3 regions of the Pedobacter lusitanus genome follow, and region 1 is predicted to be linked to each of the others. Evidence: riboswitches for the same ligand, from Rfam matches in the RefSeq annotation. Region 1 holds a riboswitch; each other region holds the start of a gene.
What was found. A riboswitch is a leader RNA that binds a small molecule or an ion and turns the genes downstream of it on or off. The one in region 1 is predicted to bind cobalamin.
Positions count from the first base shown of each region.

Region 2: it holds a riboswitch for cobalamin, as region 1 does, so the genes downstream of both, PL_RS24615 (ABC transporter substrate-binding protein) here and PL_RS06315 (TonB-dependent receptor) in region 1, are expected to answer to the same signal.
Region 3: it holds a riboswitch for cobalamin, as region 1 does, so the genes downstream of both, metE (5-methyltetrahydropteroyltriglutamate--homocysteine S-methyltransferase) here and PL_RS06315 (TonB-dependent receptor) in region 1, are expected to answer to the same signal.

Region 1 covers NZ_CP157278.1:1,490,665-1,495,666, forward strand. The annotation lists gene PL_RS06310 (YncE family protein) at 1-758, opposite strand, end outside; gene PL_RS06315 (TonB-dependent receptor) at 777-2,813, opposite strand; cobalamin riboswitch at 2,909-3,098, opposite strand; gene PL_RS06320 (polyphosphate kinase 2 family protein) at 3,136-4,017, opposite strand; gene PL_RS06325 (hypothetical protein) at 4,289-5,002, shown strand, end outside.
Region 2 covers NZ_CP157278.1:5,726,024-5,731,025, reverse strand. The annotation lists gene PL_RS24625 (ABC transporter ATP-binding protein) at 1-912, opposite strand, end outside; gene PL_RS24620 (iron ABC transporter permease) at 912-1,940, opposite strand; gene PL_RS24615 (ABC transporter substrate-binding protein) at 1,953-3,122, opposite strand; cobalamin riboswitch at 3,150-3,343, opposite strand; gene PL_RS24610 (AAA family ATPase) at 3,340-3,876, opposite strand; gene cbiB (adenosylcobinamide-phosphate synthase CbiB) at 3,926-4,861, opposite strand; gene PL_RS24600 (pyridoxal phosphate-dependent aminotransferase) at 4,846-5,002, opposite strand, start outside.
Region 3 covers NZ_CP157278.1:5,761,511-5,766,512, forward strand. The annotation lists gene xseA (exodeoxyribonuclease VII large subunit) at 1-21, shown strand, start outside; gene xseB (exodeoxyribonuclease VII small subunit) at 1-205, shown strand, start outside; gene PL_RS24775 (tetratricopeptide repeat protein) at 245-1,159, shown strand; gene PL_RS24780 (response regulator transcription factor) at 1,156-1,563, opposite strand; gene PL_RS24785 (hypothetical protein) at 1,868-2,047, shown strand; gene mgrA (L-glyceraldehyde 3-phosphate reductase) at 2,111-3,115, shown strand; cobalamin riboswitch at 3,180-3,364, shown strand; gene metE (5-methyltetrahydropteroyltriglutamate--homocysteine S-methyltransferase) at 3,546-5,002, shown strand, end outside.

The DNA of each region.
Region 1 (5,002 bases):
AGTTTAGAAGGTATATCATAATAATCACCTCTGGAAGTCACATATAAATCACCGTATTTATCGGCTTTAAGGCGATGCAGGTTAACCGCAACATCAATTTTATTGATAACCTGAAAGCTGTTTAAATCAATTACAGAGACTGTTCTTTCATAATTACTTGGAGTATAACCACCAGAATTGGCAACATATAATTTTTCTCCGACAACAGCCATTTCTTCCGGCTGACGGCCAACATCCACTCTTCTGGTTTCTGTCAGTGATGTCGTATCAATCTGTGCAACAATACCATTTGGAGCCGCCGGATCCCCGACCGTACCCAGATAAGCACTTACATAAGCTTTACCTTTACTGAAAGTAATATATCTGCAGTTTGTGATATTAATCTGCTTGATACGTTTACCTGTTTTCACATCCATCACTTCGACTTTATTGGAGATATTAACCACTACGTACAATTTAGATCCGTACACACCGATATCATTACCCACATCTCCAAGGCCTTTGACAACCTCTGGATTAGCCTGATTATAGATATTTTTGCGATAAACACCTGTTGTTAAATCCATGTAATCCAATGAAGCTCTGTTCATGTTCATGTTTCCTTCATTAACCAGGTAAAATCCTTTGGCGGGTGTAGGTTTTGCCGGAGGCACAACTACCACTTCTTCAGGAAGCGGCTGCGGGTCTTTCCTGCAGGCAAACAGAGATACTGATAACAAGACTGCCAGTGATAAACGATAAGTAATTTGTTTTTTCATTTCTTTTATATTTTGGTTTTAATAGGAATATGCTAAGGTGAACCGGTAAGAACGGCCGGGCATTGGAAAATTGGTGATCACATCATAATACTGGTTCAGCAGATTATTAACTTCTGCTGACAGCCGGAAGCGCTGTCTGCCCATGATCCTGGTATAGTGAAAAGCAATATCATGCGTATACCAGGCAGGTACATAATTATTGGCATTATTGGCACTCTGGTCATATCTCTGCCCGGTATAGATATAACTATAGTTCATCGCAAAGTTTTTCCAGTCTGCGCCTAAAAGAAAAGTACCACTGTTCAGAGGGATATAAGGTATCTGATTCCTGTAATTCAATTTGACATCAGTTACATTCAGTGCCTGCTGATAAGTATAGGTAAGCCCGGTATTCAAAAGTAAATCACCAGCAATCTTCCAGGCAGTCTGCACATTTACATCCAGTCCTTTAATCTCCACACGACCAATATTCTGCATACTCCAGCGGAACAGGTTGGCTCCCGGTACAGCAACAATCTTATCTTTAACCGTATTATAATAGGCATCTGTCTGAACGGAGATCTGCTGAAGGAGTTTATTTTCAAAAGCCCTGATATAAGTAAACCCTAAATCATACTGTTTTGTATATTCCGGCCGGAGAAATGTATTACCAATCTGAGTATAGTATAAATCGTTAAAAGTCGGCATCCTGAAAATGTTCTTATAGAAACTGCGGATGCGGAACTCTTTAGGATTAAAAGGCTGCCAGGAAACCATTACTGTCGGCGAAAGCATCTGTTTATTCCCGGCAGAATAATATTGTTCTACCTTATCATTGACATAGGTATTTAACAGATTGGCCTGTATATCTATTCTGTTAAAATGTATCTGTGAAGCCACTGCGGTCAACAGTGTATTCCTGGTGGGATACGGAAATCGTTCCAGATTAGCGTCCAGCGTATTACGCTGATAGTCACCAGATAATACAACATCCCAGAAGGAGTTGATTTTATAACGGTTAGCCAGTGATAAATAGAACTCCCGCTGTTTATAAACATTATTTAACAGTCCATCCTCTTTGACATAATCAGGATTCAGATATCTGCTGTAATCATTTGCAAATTTTGCAGCTACCATCAGATTATACCGGCCCGCTTCTTTTTTATAGGTGGTTTGCGCAAAGAAATTCTCATTCCATAAACGTTGGGTAAAATCATAAACACTGTTTACAATTGCCCCAGGCAGCCCCTGTTTATCCTTATAGAAATAAACTTTTGCCGTCCATGCACTGCTGTCAGGCAATTTGCCATTCAGCCCTGCCTCTATCCGCATGGTTTCTATATCCGCATTTTTCCGCACGAATACAGAGTCATATACCCCATTGGTATAATGAAATTTATATCTGCCATTGGCATTCTTATATTCTGTACTGACAGAAGCTGATACCTTCTCACTGATTTTGTGCTGCCAGAGTAACGTTGGGTTGATCAGACCAAATGAACCCGTTTTAACAGCAGCTCTGATATGATTATATTGCCCCTTTTCAAACTCTGGCTGTCTGGCATTCAGATAAACAGAACTTCCGGAAGCAAAACCTCTGGCTGATTGAAAAATATTGCTTTTCTGCCCGTTGTACAATTCTATCTCTTCAATATTATCTAATGAGAATTTTCCTAAATCAACCTGACCGTTCTGCGCATTTCCCAATTGCACCCCATCATAAAAAACAGCCGTATGATTAGTTCCCATACTGCGGACATTAATCGTCTTTAAGCCTCCTATCCCACCATAGTCTTTCAATTGTACTCCAGAAAAAAAACGGATAGCATCAGCTACAGATAAACTACTTATTCTTTCCAGGTCTTTGCCCGATAAAATTTGTAAAGGAGAGGCTGAAAGCTGGCGTTTACCCAGTTTAACTGCGCGGATAGAGACTTCATTAAGCTCTTTCGCTTTTTTAACAGAATCAGTCTGGGCAAAAGAACTGCAGGGCATAGCAAGTCCTAGCCATAAGATAGCAGAAAAGCCGAAAAAAGAATTACAGATGCCATCAAAGGCAAATTTTCTTTTGATCATTTTGTTGTGAGGGTTACCCACAGCAAACAGCAGATTAAGGAAATGATTACGTCAGTAAAAAGCGCTCACCCCTAGCTTCAATCCCCGAAAGCTATGAAATTATAACGCTAAAGGCAGGTCTTCTGACTTACTCCCGGATATTCATGCCTTCCCCATGTTTTATCATGAGTGGCTGGATATGAATTCCGTTACAGAGCTTACAGCTGCGGGACAGTTATGGATTTACACCATATTCCCTTTTAATCCTGATCGGTGAGACCAGGAACCAAAAGCAACGCAAAGGTATTAAAATAAGCGATATAGATTAAGATCCGATTAAAATTTAATCCTCTCCCATTAATTTTCTCTTGTACTCTTCCAGTTTAGCCATTTCCTCTTCAGGAAGTACAGGGTATTTGAGTTTCATCCCTTTAAAAGTTTCTTCCAGAATCTGACTGATAGTTAACCGGGCAAACCACTTTTTATCAGCCGGTATGATATACCAAGGGGCATTCTCAGTCGAAGTTTCGGTAATCGCATCCTCATAAGCAGCCATATAATCTTTCCAGAGTGCTCTTTCAGCAATATCGCCTGATGAAAATTTCCAGTTCTTTGTAGCATCATTGATTCTATCCAGAAAACGTATCTTTTGTTCTTCTTCAGATACATAAAGAAAGAATTTAAGAATCACTGTTCCATTTTCAGTAAGCTGCTGTTCAAAATTACGTATACTTTCATAACGCGCTTTCCAAAAATTTTTATCTATTTTTTTCACCTCATCATATCCGGGAATCCTTTCATTCAGAATATATTCCGGATGAACTTTACAAACCAGCACATTTTCATAATGCGATCTGTTGTGAATACCAATCTTTCCCCGCTGAGGCAGTGCGATATAATGTCTCCATAAGAAATCATGCGCATACTCACTGGCATTAGGTGTTTTAAAACTATGAACCTCACAACCCTGAGGATTCAAACCAGACATCACATGTGCAATCGCACTATCTTTTCCCGCAGCATCCATTGCCTGAAAAATGATCAGCACCGAATGCGAGTTTTCAGCATACAGCGTTTCCTGATAATCACTTAGTTTTTCCTTAATTGCTGTAAGTGTTGCCTTACCGACCTTTTTACCAGTATCTCCATCATAATGGGTACTATAGTCCTTTAATCTGATTTTCTGCCCTGCTGGTGCTAAAAAGCGGTCGGTTTCTTTACTCATGAGGTTTATAATTAAAAATATTTAGCTGATGGTCTTATTCAGCATAATTTATGCCAGTTACAATTGCAGGATAATTAAAACAAGGACTTTCATATTCTGATAATTTCATTGCTTTATTTCAACTTATTCCCTAAGCTATAGTTTTTAATGAAGATTTAACACATTCTTCGCCGGGAGATATTAATACGATCCATTTGTCTCCTTCAAAAATTCCCCTATAGATTTACATATCTGACAGATAGCAATAAAAAATCTATTTAAAACTCTCAAAATGAAAAAAAACATGCTGTTAACAGTACTGTTTGTAATTACAGTACTGGCTACAAACGCCCAGGTCGGGTTCAGACTTAAGCCCCGCACCTCAACTATTGAAGAAGGTATTACTCCTCTGATAACCATTAAGGATAATACAACTGGTATCAAAGATGGTATGCCTCCTTTGACCACTATCGGGAAGGATAAGTCCAAAGTCGTTTATAAGACGCTCGACATAGTAGATTACAATTATAAAACGACAATTAAAAAGGACAAAGATGTGGTATTGCAAAAATTAATACAGGACCTTTACGATAATTCTATCAAAAAGGATGGTAAAGCTCCTTTTAGTCAGACTGTCCTTCAAACCAAATCAGACAGTGTAAAACGACTTCAAAAAGAAATAGCAGGCCTGCAGACTACAATGGATAGCCTGTACTATATCTATGTAAAAGACCTGATGACCTACAGAAGTATTAATATGGGGTTCGGATCTTTACGCTCCAGAGCCTTTTTTGATCTCATTTATGGAAACCAGGGAAAGAGATTCAATGCACTTGGAAACGCTGGCGTCAACTTTGGCAACAACACAGGTTCCGTCTATTCTGAACTGGTAAATGGTAATCTGGGTCTGTTCAGGGTTAGTCTGGGAACCATGGTATCCAGTAATAGTACTACCGATAAAGATGAAGCTAAAAAAGAAGAGGCCTATCAGCGGCTGATTACTTAC
Region 2 (5,002 bases), 1.8 Mb from region 1:
AAAAACGGTAAGTACATTTCCTTCAGCCTGAGTTGTACTAAAGCCATTTCTAACCAGTGCCTTTTTTGTCCAGAAAGCTGCGGCGCCCTCTCCAATTACATTAATGCTTCTTTTACCTTCATAATGAATGTTAAAGGTCCCGGTAGCGGCATCAAACGCAATTCCGTCTTTATCAAAAGCATGCTGAAATGAGCCATTTAAAACCAGTTCTTCCGGCAAACCAGCAGCCAGCTGTCCGCCATTACTCATTAACCAGATCTGATCGGCTACCTGGAGTGCCAGATCAAGTTCATGCGTGGAAAGTAAAATCGCTTTATTGGTTTCTTTAGCCAGCTGATGTAATAAACGCATCAGTTGAATACGGCTGGGCAGGTCAAGATGTGCAGTGGGTTCATCCAGTATAATCAGCGGCGTATCCTGTGCCATTGCCCTGGCCAGCATCACTTTCTGACATTCGCCGTCGCTCAGGCTATCTATCTTTCTACCCAGAAAAGCTTCTGTACCAGTCGCTTTAATTGCCTGGTCAATCGCTGTTTTATCTTTTTCAGTCAGTATACCCAGCCATCCTGAATAAGGGTAACGTCCCAAAGAAATCAGGGAATACACATCCAGGTTTCCGGATCTTATATTATCAGTCAGCACTAAACTTATTTTCCGGGCTATCTGAGCAGGTTTCAGTTTTTTAAGCTCTTTTCCATCCAGTGTAATCCCGCCATTCAGCGGATGCTGCAAACCAGATATAGTTCTGAGTAAAGTAGATTTCCCGCAACCATTCGGGCCTAATAAACAAACAAGCTGCCCGGCATGGAGTTCCAGGTTTAAAGGTCCTGCAACAGCTTTAACCTTGTTTTTTCCTGCCTGATAACCTATCGTTAACCCGGAGGTATAAAGTAATGATGTTTGCGCGGCCATTAGAATCCTCTTAGTTTAGTGGGCCCTGCTATAATCCAGATGACTACCGGTGACCCCACCAGTGCAGTAATCACGTTAATAGGCAAAACGGTCTGACTACCTGGCAATTGTGCTACAATATCGCAGATCAGCATCAGCACAGTTCCAATCAGGCAGCATGCCGGAATCAGCACACGATGATTCGATGTATTAAATAAAGCCCTGGCTAAATGTGGTACTGCAATACCGATAAAACCAATAGGTCCGCAAAATGCGGTTATGCCTCCGGCTAAAATGCTGGTACTGCCAATAATCAGTATACGGGCACGTTTTACCGTCAGCCCCATACTACGTGCATAATTATCGCCTAACAATAAAGCATCAAGTAATTTTGAAGACAGGAATGAAATTAACAGTCCGGCCGCAACCACAACAGCAAGTATCGTCAGCTGTCCGCCTGTCACTCCGCCCAGCGAACCAAAAGTCCAGAGCAGATAATCTTTAATCAGCTCCGGCGAACTGAAATACTGCCAGATACTAATTAAGGAAAGTGTGATATTCCCAATCATTACGCCTACAATCAGTACAATAACATTATCTTTTAAAGAGGAAGAAATAGAAACTATCAGGATCATAATCAAAGCTGCTCCTAAAGAAGATGCTGTTATGATTAACCAGCTGCCTGAGATCCCCAGTTCTTTAATGGTATACAAACTCGTAATACTCCCGGCCGAAAGCATAACTAAGGCCACCCCCAAACTTGCTCCGGCAGTAATCCCTAAAACTGAGGGTCCTGCAAGGGGGTTCCTGAACAGTGTCTGCATCTGTAAACCGCTTACCGATAAACCGCAGCCGACAATAATAGCTGTCAGTGCTTTGGGCAGCCTGATCTGTTCAATAATATAAATCCAGGTATCATTTCCTGAACCAGAAGTAAATAAAGCTTTGATAACTTCCTTCAGGGGAATATCTACAGAGCCCAGAGCCACATCAAGAAGAAAAGCCACCAGTAATATGGCCAGCAATACTGAAACTTTTATTTTATTCAATTTCTTAAGGAATTAATTCAATTGCTTGTAATAAACGAGCTGATGATCCGGCAGTAATTCAGGATGAAAAATCCTGATTAAATCACCCAGAACCAGCTGAGGGTTTACCGCCCCGGATTCCCAGTAATCATTGGAACCGATATCGTTTACTTTTTTATTGAAGTTGAAGATATGATTATCTTTAAAGGGCTTAAATTCTGCATATCGGCTATCGATTGCCTTAATATCATTTTTACTGTCCACGGTTCCGACATTCAGCCAGAAATCAGCTTTTAGTGCTACCGGAGCCACAGCTTCAAAACTAAGTGGTAAACTGCCTTTTCCATGTATGTTTGCCCAGTTATAGGTTGTACCGGCATCTTTCAGAAACTGAACCATATAACTATCTCCATCTGGCACGTACCACGTCCCTTTGTAAGGCATTCCGCAGATCAGAGACGGTTTATTGACTGCCTTTGCACCAATTGCAGCCAGACGTTTATATTCTTTCTCCAGGGCGTCAAATTTAGTATTGACAAATTTTTCCCTGTCCATGAGCGCTGCCATAAGTTTAACCCATTCTGCGCGGCCAAGCGGCGTAGTTTCCAGCCATTCTGAATTCAGCATGACCGGCACACCGGCACCAGATAAGGTTTCATATTTACTGAATTTGGCATCGGGACTCCCCATGACCATAACCAAACCCGGTTTCATACTGATCAGGACTTCATCATTCATTGTCCCGTCTATTCCTACTTCTTTTACTTTACCTGCTGCAATGTTTTTCCTCACGGTCTCTGAGCTCACATATTTCAGACTTCCAAGACCTGTGATTGCATCGGCAGCTCCCACAAAATCTGCCAGAGCAATATGCATAGATGACATAGCCACCAGACTTTTAACGGGAATTTCAATCAGCTGTGCTTTTTTATAACCTTCGGGAGCTTTTACGCCTTTAGCTAATAAAACATACTGTACCGTATCTGGCTTTGCCCCCATACCCGAATAAATACTGACCAGCTTATAATGATCATAATAATCGATATTAAAGCCTTTGGCATATTTAATTTCTGCACTGCCGGTTTTTGCTGAGGTATGTTTTTGACCAGAATGGTTCTGTTTGCATGAAGTAATCAGCAACAGGGAAACTATCAGACAGGGGAATATTCTGCTGAATGAAGGATAATTTATTTTTTTCATCATAAAGTTTAGCCTTTCTTCCGAAAGCATTTAATAACTATTGATAAGGCAGGTCTTCTGACTTCCTCCAACTGTCACCTTCCCTTCTTACAGAAAGTGGTATTACAACAGTTTTTTTAACGAGGTTTACAGCAGCGGAGACTGTTCCGGATTTACACCGGTATTCCCTTAAAGCATTTTAGATTTTGTAAAAATAAAATGCAGCCTTACGCCTGCAAACCTAGATAAAATCAAGGATAAATGCAACGCGGCTCTGACTGGTGTTTTTAGGCACCTCAATCAGCTCAAATCCACAGTCGGTATAGGTATCTATGATGGCTTCATAAATCACAACTGACTCTTCAAAAGTCTGCCAGCGTTCGCTGTCCTGAACGTATATATCCTGCCAGGGCGGAAGGATAAAAACCTGTTTATGATAAGGATAATTTATTAAGCTGGTATAGTATTTTTCCGGAACTGCTATTCCGGCAACACTCAGATAGGCAATGATATCAGGAATACCTCTATCAAAAAAAGTGATTTCATTTGCTGGTGCACTGTTCCAGGAAATGATCATTTCATCCAGTACTTTGACAGAGAAACAGGAAACATCCATCCAGGGCAGACAAAAAGATCCTTTTGCTTTTTCCTGGATAATCATCTTTCTGGATACCTCTTCGGCGCAAAAATACCCTTGCTGTCTTAACCCGTCAGTCAATGTTGATTTTCCTGCTCCGGGACCTCCGCTAATGATGTATTTCCGGGATATATCAGCCATTGGGCACAAGTTTAATGAGAATTTTCATGGAAGAAGAATGATACTGATCTTATACCTGAAAGAAATAAATAACCATTGATAAAACCATGATCAGACATACGCCCTGGTTGATACTGCTGACCATCCTGAATTCTTCATGTTTGATTTCTCTGCTGTTACTGCCTATCAGCGGTTTATCTACCAGAATACCATGATAAACATTAGGGCCGCCAAACTGGACATCCAGAATTCCGGCCAGCGCGGCTTCAGGATACCCTGCATTGGGGCTTTTGTGCTGATGACCATATTTCAGTACATACTGCCATCCACGCATACTAAAGGTAACCATCAGCATCAGAATGGTAGTGATACGGGCCGGAATAAAATTGGCCACATCATCCAGGCGGGCCGCAAATTTGCCGAAATACTCATACCTGTCATTACGGTATCCTATCATGGAATCCATAGTATTAATCATCTTATAGGTAAGCATCCCGGGTATGCCAGCTACAAAATAAAAGAACAAAGGTGCAATTACACCATCACTCAGATTCTCTGACATGGTTTCGAATACAGCCACGCGAATCTGCTGGGCATCGAGATTGGAAGTATCCCGGCCTACTATCCTGGACAGACGTACTCTGCCTGCCTCAAGACCTTTATATTTTAATGCATCAAATACTTGCTTTCCTTCTGTAATCAGCCCCTTATTGGCCAGCGCATAATACACAAATGCCGTAGCAAACAGAAAATAGACCGGCACGCTGTGACTTAACATGAAATGTATAGCCCCGTAGAAAAACAAAAATGTACCTGCGCAAAATACGATTGCCATCAACATACCTTTGACAAATCTGAACCTTCCTTTGTTCAGCTGCTTTTCAGCAAAGGAAATCAGGCTCCCAAAAAATCTGACCGGATGAGGCAAACCTTCCGGATCACCGAAGATCAGATCAAGCAGATAACCTGCAAGCAAAGGAATAATGATAATTATATATGTTTCCATTCAGCTAAAGCATTGATCAGTAATTGATTTTTATCCTTACTTAAAGTAGCCATACGAATATGCCCGGCACTAAGTCCTCTAAAATTTCCTGCATCACGGATCAATATATTAAATTCTTTCAGTAAAAACTGTTTTAATGCT
Region 3 (5,002 bases), 1.8 Mb from region 1:
GGAAAAGAATTTGAATTATGAGGCAGCTTACAGCGAGCTGACGCAAATCGCTCAGGAAATAGAAACTGAAGCTGTTTCTGTTGATATACTGGCTGAAAAAGTAAAAAGAGCCTCTGAACTGATCGCTTTTTGTCAGACAAAATTAAGGTCTACTGAGACCGAAGTCAACAAAATTATTAAGCAGATGGAAAACCAACCCTTATAACTACCTTCGTATACCGTTTAATTTAAAAAAAAATCAGCCATGTTAGTTTATAGTCCGGAAGAAGAAGAAGTATTTTTTGATCAGATTGATCAGGTTTATACACTGACAGAGTCACAGAATTTAGAAGAAGCTGAACAGCTTTTATTGAAAATTGATGGATCGATCCCTTATCCAAAAGAAAATTGCAGCGTTGGCGGCATATTGCTGGACAGCATTTTTTCTTTTTATGAGCAGACCGGCCAGGTTGAAAAGGCATTGCCTCATTTTTTAAAGGAAACTGAATATCTTCAGGAAAAAATGAAAACTGAAACTGTAAAAAGTTCAGGCCATTTTATTACCACCGGTAGTATCTATTATGCATTGGGCGATCTGGATAAAGCCAGAGTGTATTTCAAAATCGCACACAGCTTGGGAAAGAACAGTATTTTCCATGATTTTAATGCAGATTTCCTGCATATGGCTGTCGTTTCTGATGTAGAATTTGAAGAGTTCAAAAAGAATTTTGTACCCGCAGATCATTTGCAGCAGGAAGAGCTGACAGATGAGCAACAGGATTTAATGGAAGAGTACTGTGATCAGGGAAACCTGGAAATGGATGCTGAGAATTTTGAAGCAGCAGCGGAATGGTTTCAGAAAGCACTGGATGTATTACCTGAGCCTAAGGAAGACTGGGAAGCTGCCGGCTGGGTTTCAGCTTCTTGTGGTGATGCTTATTTCAATGCAGGAAAGTATCAGGAGGCGCTTGGTCATTTATTGTTAGCACATGATATCTACAGCAGTGAAGAAGAAATTAATCCTTTCGTCTTACTTAGACTGGGCGAAACTTATTTCGAGCTGGGTGATAAGAAAAATGCCAGTTTACATTTATTGGCTGCTTATAAAATGGAAGGTGCTGATCTTTTTGAAGATGATCAGAAATACCTGAAATACCTGAAAACTGAACATAAACTTTAACTGGTTATCAGTTGCTGTTCTATAGTACTTAATAAAAAAGAGATATCGAATGGTTTAGCTACAACTTCATCTGCACATATCTCTTTTACTACTTCTACCTTTGGATGGGTAGACAAAACTATAACGGGTATATGGCTGGAATCTTCGGCTGCCTTAATAGTCTTACATAATGCAGTGCCTTCTTCGGTAGGACTGATAATATCCAGCAGAATTATATCAGGCTGAAAATTTTTAATGTGATCAAAAATTCCAAGTTCTGAGGATAACACGTTAACGATATAACCCTCGTCTGTCAGCACAATATTAATCAGTTCAAGAATATCTCTGTCCTTTTCCAACACTAATACTTTTTTATTCATAGATCTGATTCTCTGTCCGTTTGGTCTTTGCTGATAAAATTTCATGCAAAAATAAGTACAAAATCTGAACTATGTGAAATGATAGCGTCATTTTTAGTATACAGCTGAATCTGTCTGTACTGTAACAAGTTATCTACGGATGGGATAACTTAAACTTTAGTTTAATTTTTTCTCTCAGAACGGAAAATTAGGAGCGCGGATCTGTTGGAACCGGTGAGCTGACCGGGCTGAATAAGACGGAAAGATAGTGGTTGTAATTTATTTATAAGATATAATCGCAATTAAGGGGATGATTTATGTGTTTATTTCGCAAAAGTTATATATTTGATTCTGTATAAAACATTAAAACATGGAAAAATTTTCAAAATTAAAAGAATTGCTTGCTTCTGTTGAAGTTGATGCTGAGAAGTTTTATTCTGCAGGTAACAATGCAGCTGGAACAAGAGTACGTAAAGCGATGCAGGATTTAAAAGTTCTTGCTCAGGATATCCGTACTGAAGTAACAGAGAAAAAAAACACAGCTAAATAAAAATTAGCACAACCTTACCAGAAGAGGGGGTTTATAACCCTCTTTTTTTATATTCTTTTTTTTATGCCATATATAGCTAATCCTGAACGTTATACCCGGATGTCTTACCGCCGTTGCGGTAAAAGCGGACTGAAATTGCCAGCCTTGTCGTTAGGTTTATGGCATAATTTCGGATATGTAGACCAGCTTGAAAATTCGCGGAATATTATTAAGCTCGCTTTTGATAGTGGAATTACACATTTTGACCTGGCTAACAACTATGGCCCGCCACCGGGTTCGGCTGAAGAGAATTTTGGTATAATTTTAAAACAGGACTTTTCAGCTTACAGAGATGAAATGATTATTTCCTCGAAAGCAGGCTATACGATGTGGGATGGTCCTTATGGAGACTGGGGCTCTAAAAAATATCTGGTTTCCAGTCTTGATCAGAGCTTAAAGCGTATGGGCCTTGATTATGTTGATATTTTTTATCACCACCGTCCGGATCCGGAAACTCCACTGGAAGAGACCATGGCGGCATTAGACCTGCTGGTCCGCCAGGGTAAAGCTTTGTACGTTGGAATTTCAAATTATCCCGCAACTGAAGCGGCAGAAGCTTTACGTATTTTAAAAGAATCAGGAACACCTTGTTTAATTCATCAGCCTAAATATTCTATGTTTGAAAGATGGATTGAAGGTGGTTTACTAGATTTACTGGGTAAACAGGGAGTAGGATGTATCCCTTTCTCGCCATTGGCACAGGGACTGCTGACCAATAAATATCTTCATGGTATTCCTGAGGGTTCAAGAGCCGCAAAGTCTCATGGGGCTTTACAGGAAAACCAGATTACTCCTGAACGTCTCGGTCAGTTAAAGGAACTTAATGCATTGGCAGTGGAACGCGGACAGAGTCTGGCACAAATGGCTTTATCCTGGATTTTACGCGACCAGAGAATTACTTCTGTACTGGTTGGTGCCAGCAGACCTGAACAGCTGGCAGATTCAATTAAATGTCTTAATCATCTATCTTTTAGCGAAGATGAATTGAGTTTGATTGAACATGTTTTATCTAATTCAGATAAATACTGATTTTCCTAACCACTGCATCCTTATTTCAATTATATTTGTCCTGATTAAGTTCTTTACTATTTTTTCTTCATCAACCGGAAAAGGTTCTGCTTAACGCAGATTAATAGGGAATCGTGTGCAAATCACGAGCTGTCGCGCAACTGTAAGTAACCAAACAGTTTTTGCCCATGTATATCCACTGTCTTCAGAGATGGGAAGGATGGCAAAAATGTTACAAGTCAGGAGACCTGCCTCAACCGCATTGACAATGCTTTCGCGAATAGAAGCTTTTGATCAGGTATGATGCATTTTTTTGTCTTAAAAACATCACTATATGTTTAATGGCTATTGGTGCGTATATATTTTATCCTTCTTCTGTTATAAATCATTGTGAACATCTAGCTTAAAAGAGCTTTTAACTGATTTTTTTATCATTTAAAAAGCAATGAAAATGCTAACAAACAATCTAGGCTACCCGCGAATAGGTAGCAGCAGAGAGCTCAAAAAAGCCAGTGAACTGTACTGGTCGGGCAAAACACCTATTGAAAACCTGTTGCAAACAGGAAAAGAAATCCGGGCAAATAACTGGAAACTTCAGCAGGAGTCAGGAATAGATCTTATTCCGTCAAATGATTTCTCTTTTTATGATCAGGTACTGGATCTTTCTCTAACAGTTGGCGCCATTCCAAAACGTTATCATGAAGTTATTCTGAACAAAGCTAATACTGAGCTTGATCTCTATTTTGCAATGGCCAGGGGATATCAGAAAGACGGTATTGATATTACGGCAATGGAAATGACCAAATGGTTTGATACCAACTATCATTACATTGTCCCTGAATTTTATAAAGACCAGACATTCAAGTTATTTTCTCAGAAAATTGTCAATGAATACAATGAGGCAAAAAGACTGGGCATAAAAACCAAACCTGTAATTATCGGTCCGGTTTCTTATCTGCTGCTGGGCAAAGAAAAACAAAGCGGTTTTCACAGAATCGACCTGATCAGAAACTTATTACCAGTATATCTCGAAATATTGAGAGAATTAGAGAACCAGCATGTGGAATGGGTACAATTTGATGAGCCTTTCCTGGTTCTGGATTTAACACCAAAAGAAAAAGATGCTTATACCTATGTATACAAGGAAATCAGAAAACAGTTTCCTAAATTAAAAATTCTTCTGACTACTTATTTTGAAGGATTAAAAGATAATCTGGAACTGGCAGCTTCGTTACCGGTTACTGCATTGCATATTGATTTGGTCAGAGCTCCTGAACAGCTTGAAAGTATTTTAGCTGCTATTCCTAATCATTTACAGTTATCGCTGGGTGTAGTGGATGGAAGAAACATCTGGAAAAATGATTTTCAGCAGTCGCTTTCTCAGCTGAATCTGGCGGCGGAAAAAATAGGAGAGAGCAGAATTTTAGTTTCTCCTTCCTGCTCATTGATTCATGCGCCATGTGATCTGGAGCTGGAAACCAATGATCAGACACTAACACCGGAAATCAAACAATGGCTGGCCTTTGCCCGTCAGAAAGTTGATGAAATAGTTTATCTGAAACAACTGGCAGGTAAAACACCTTCAAATCATGCAATTACTGCTTTACAGGATAATGTTGCTGCTAACCAAAGCCGCCGTACTTCTAAGTTGATTCATCATGACGCGGTTAAGAACCGTATTGCCGGAGTGACCGAAAAAGATGAAAACAGATTAAACCCTTTCTCCAAACGCAGAATTGCGCAGCATAACGCCTTAAAGCTTCCCTTGTTTCCAACAACTACTATCGGTTCTTTCCCTCAGACTCCTGAAGTCCGCAGCTGGAGAGCTAAATTTAAAAAGGGTAGTTTGACACTGGCAGAATATGACGCGTTAATAGAGAAGGAAACTGAAGAAACCATCCGTTTTCA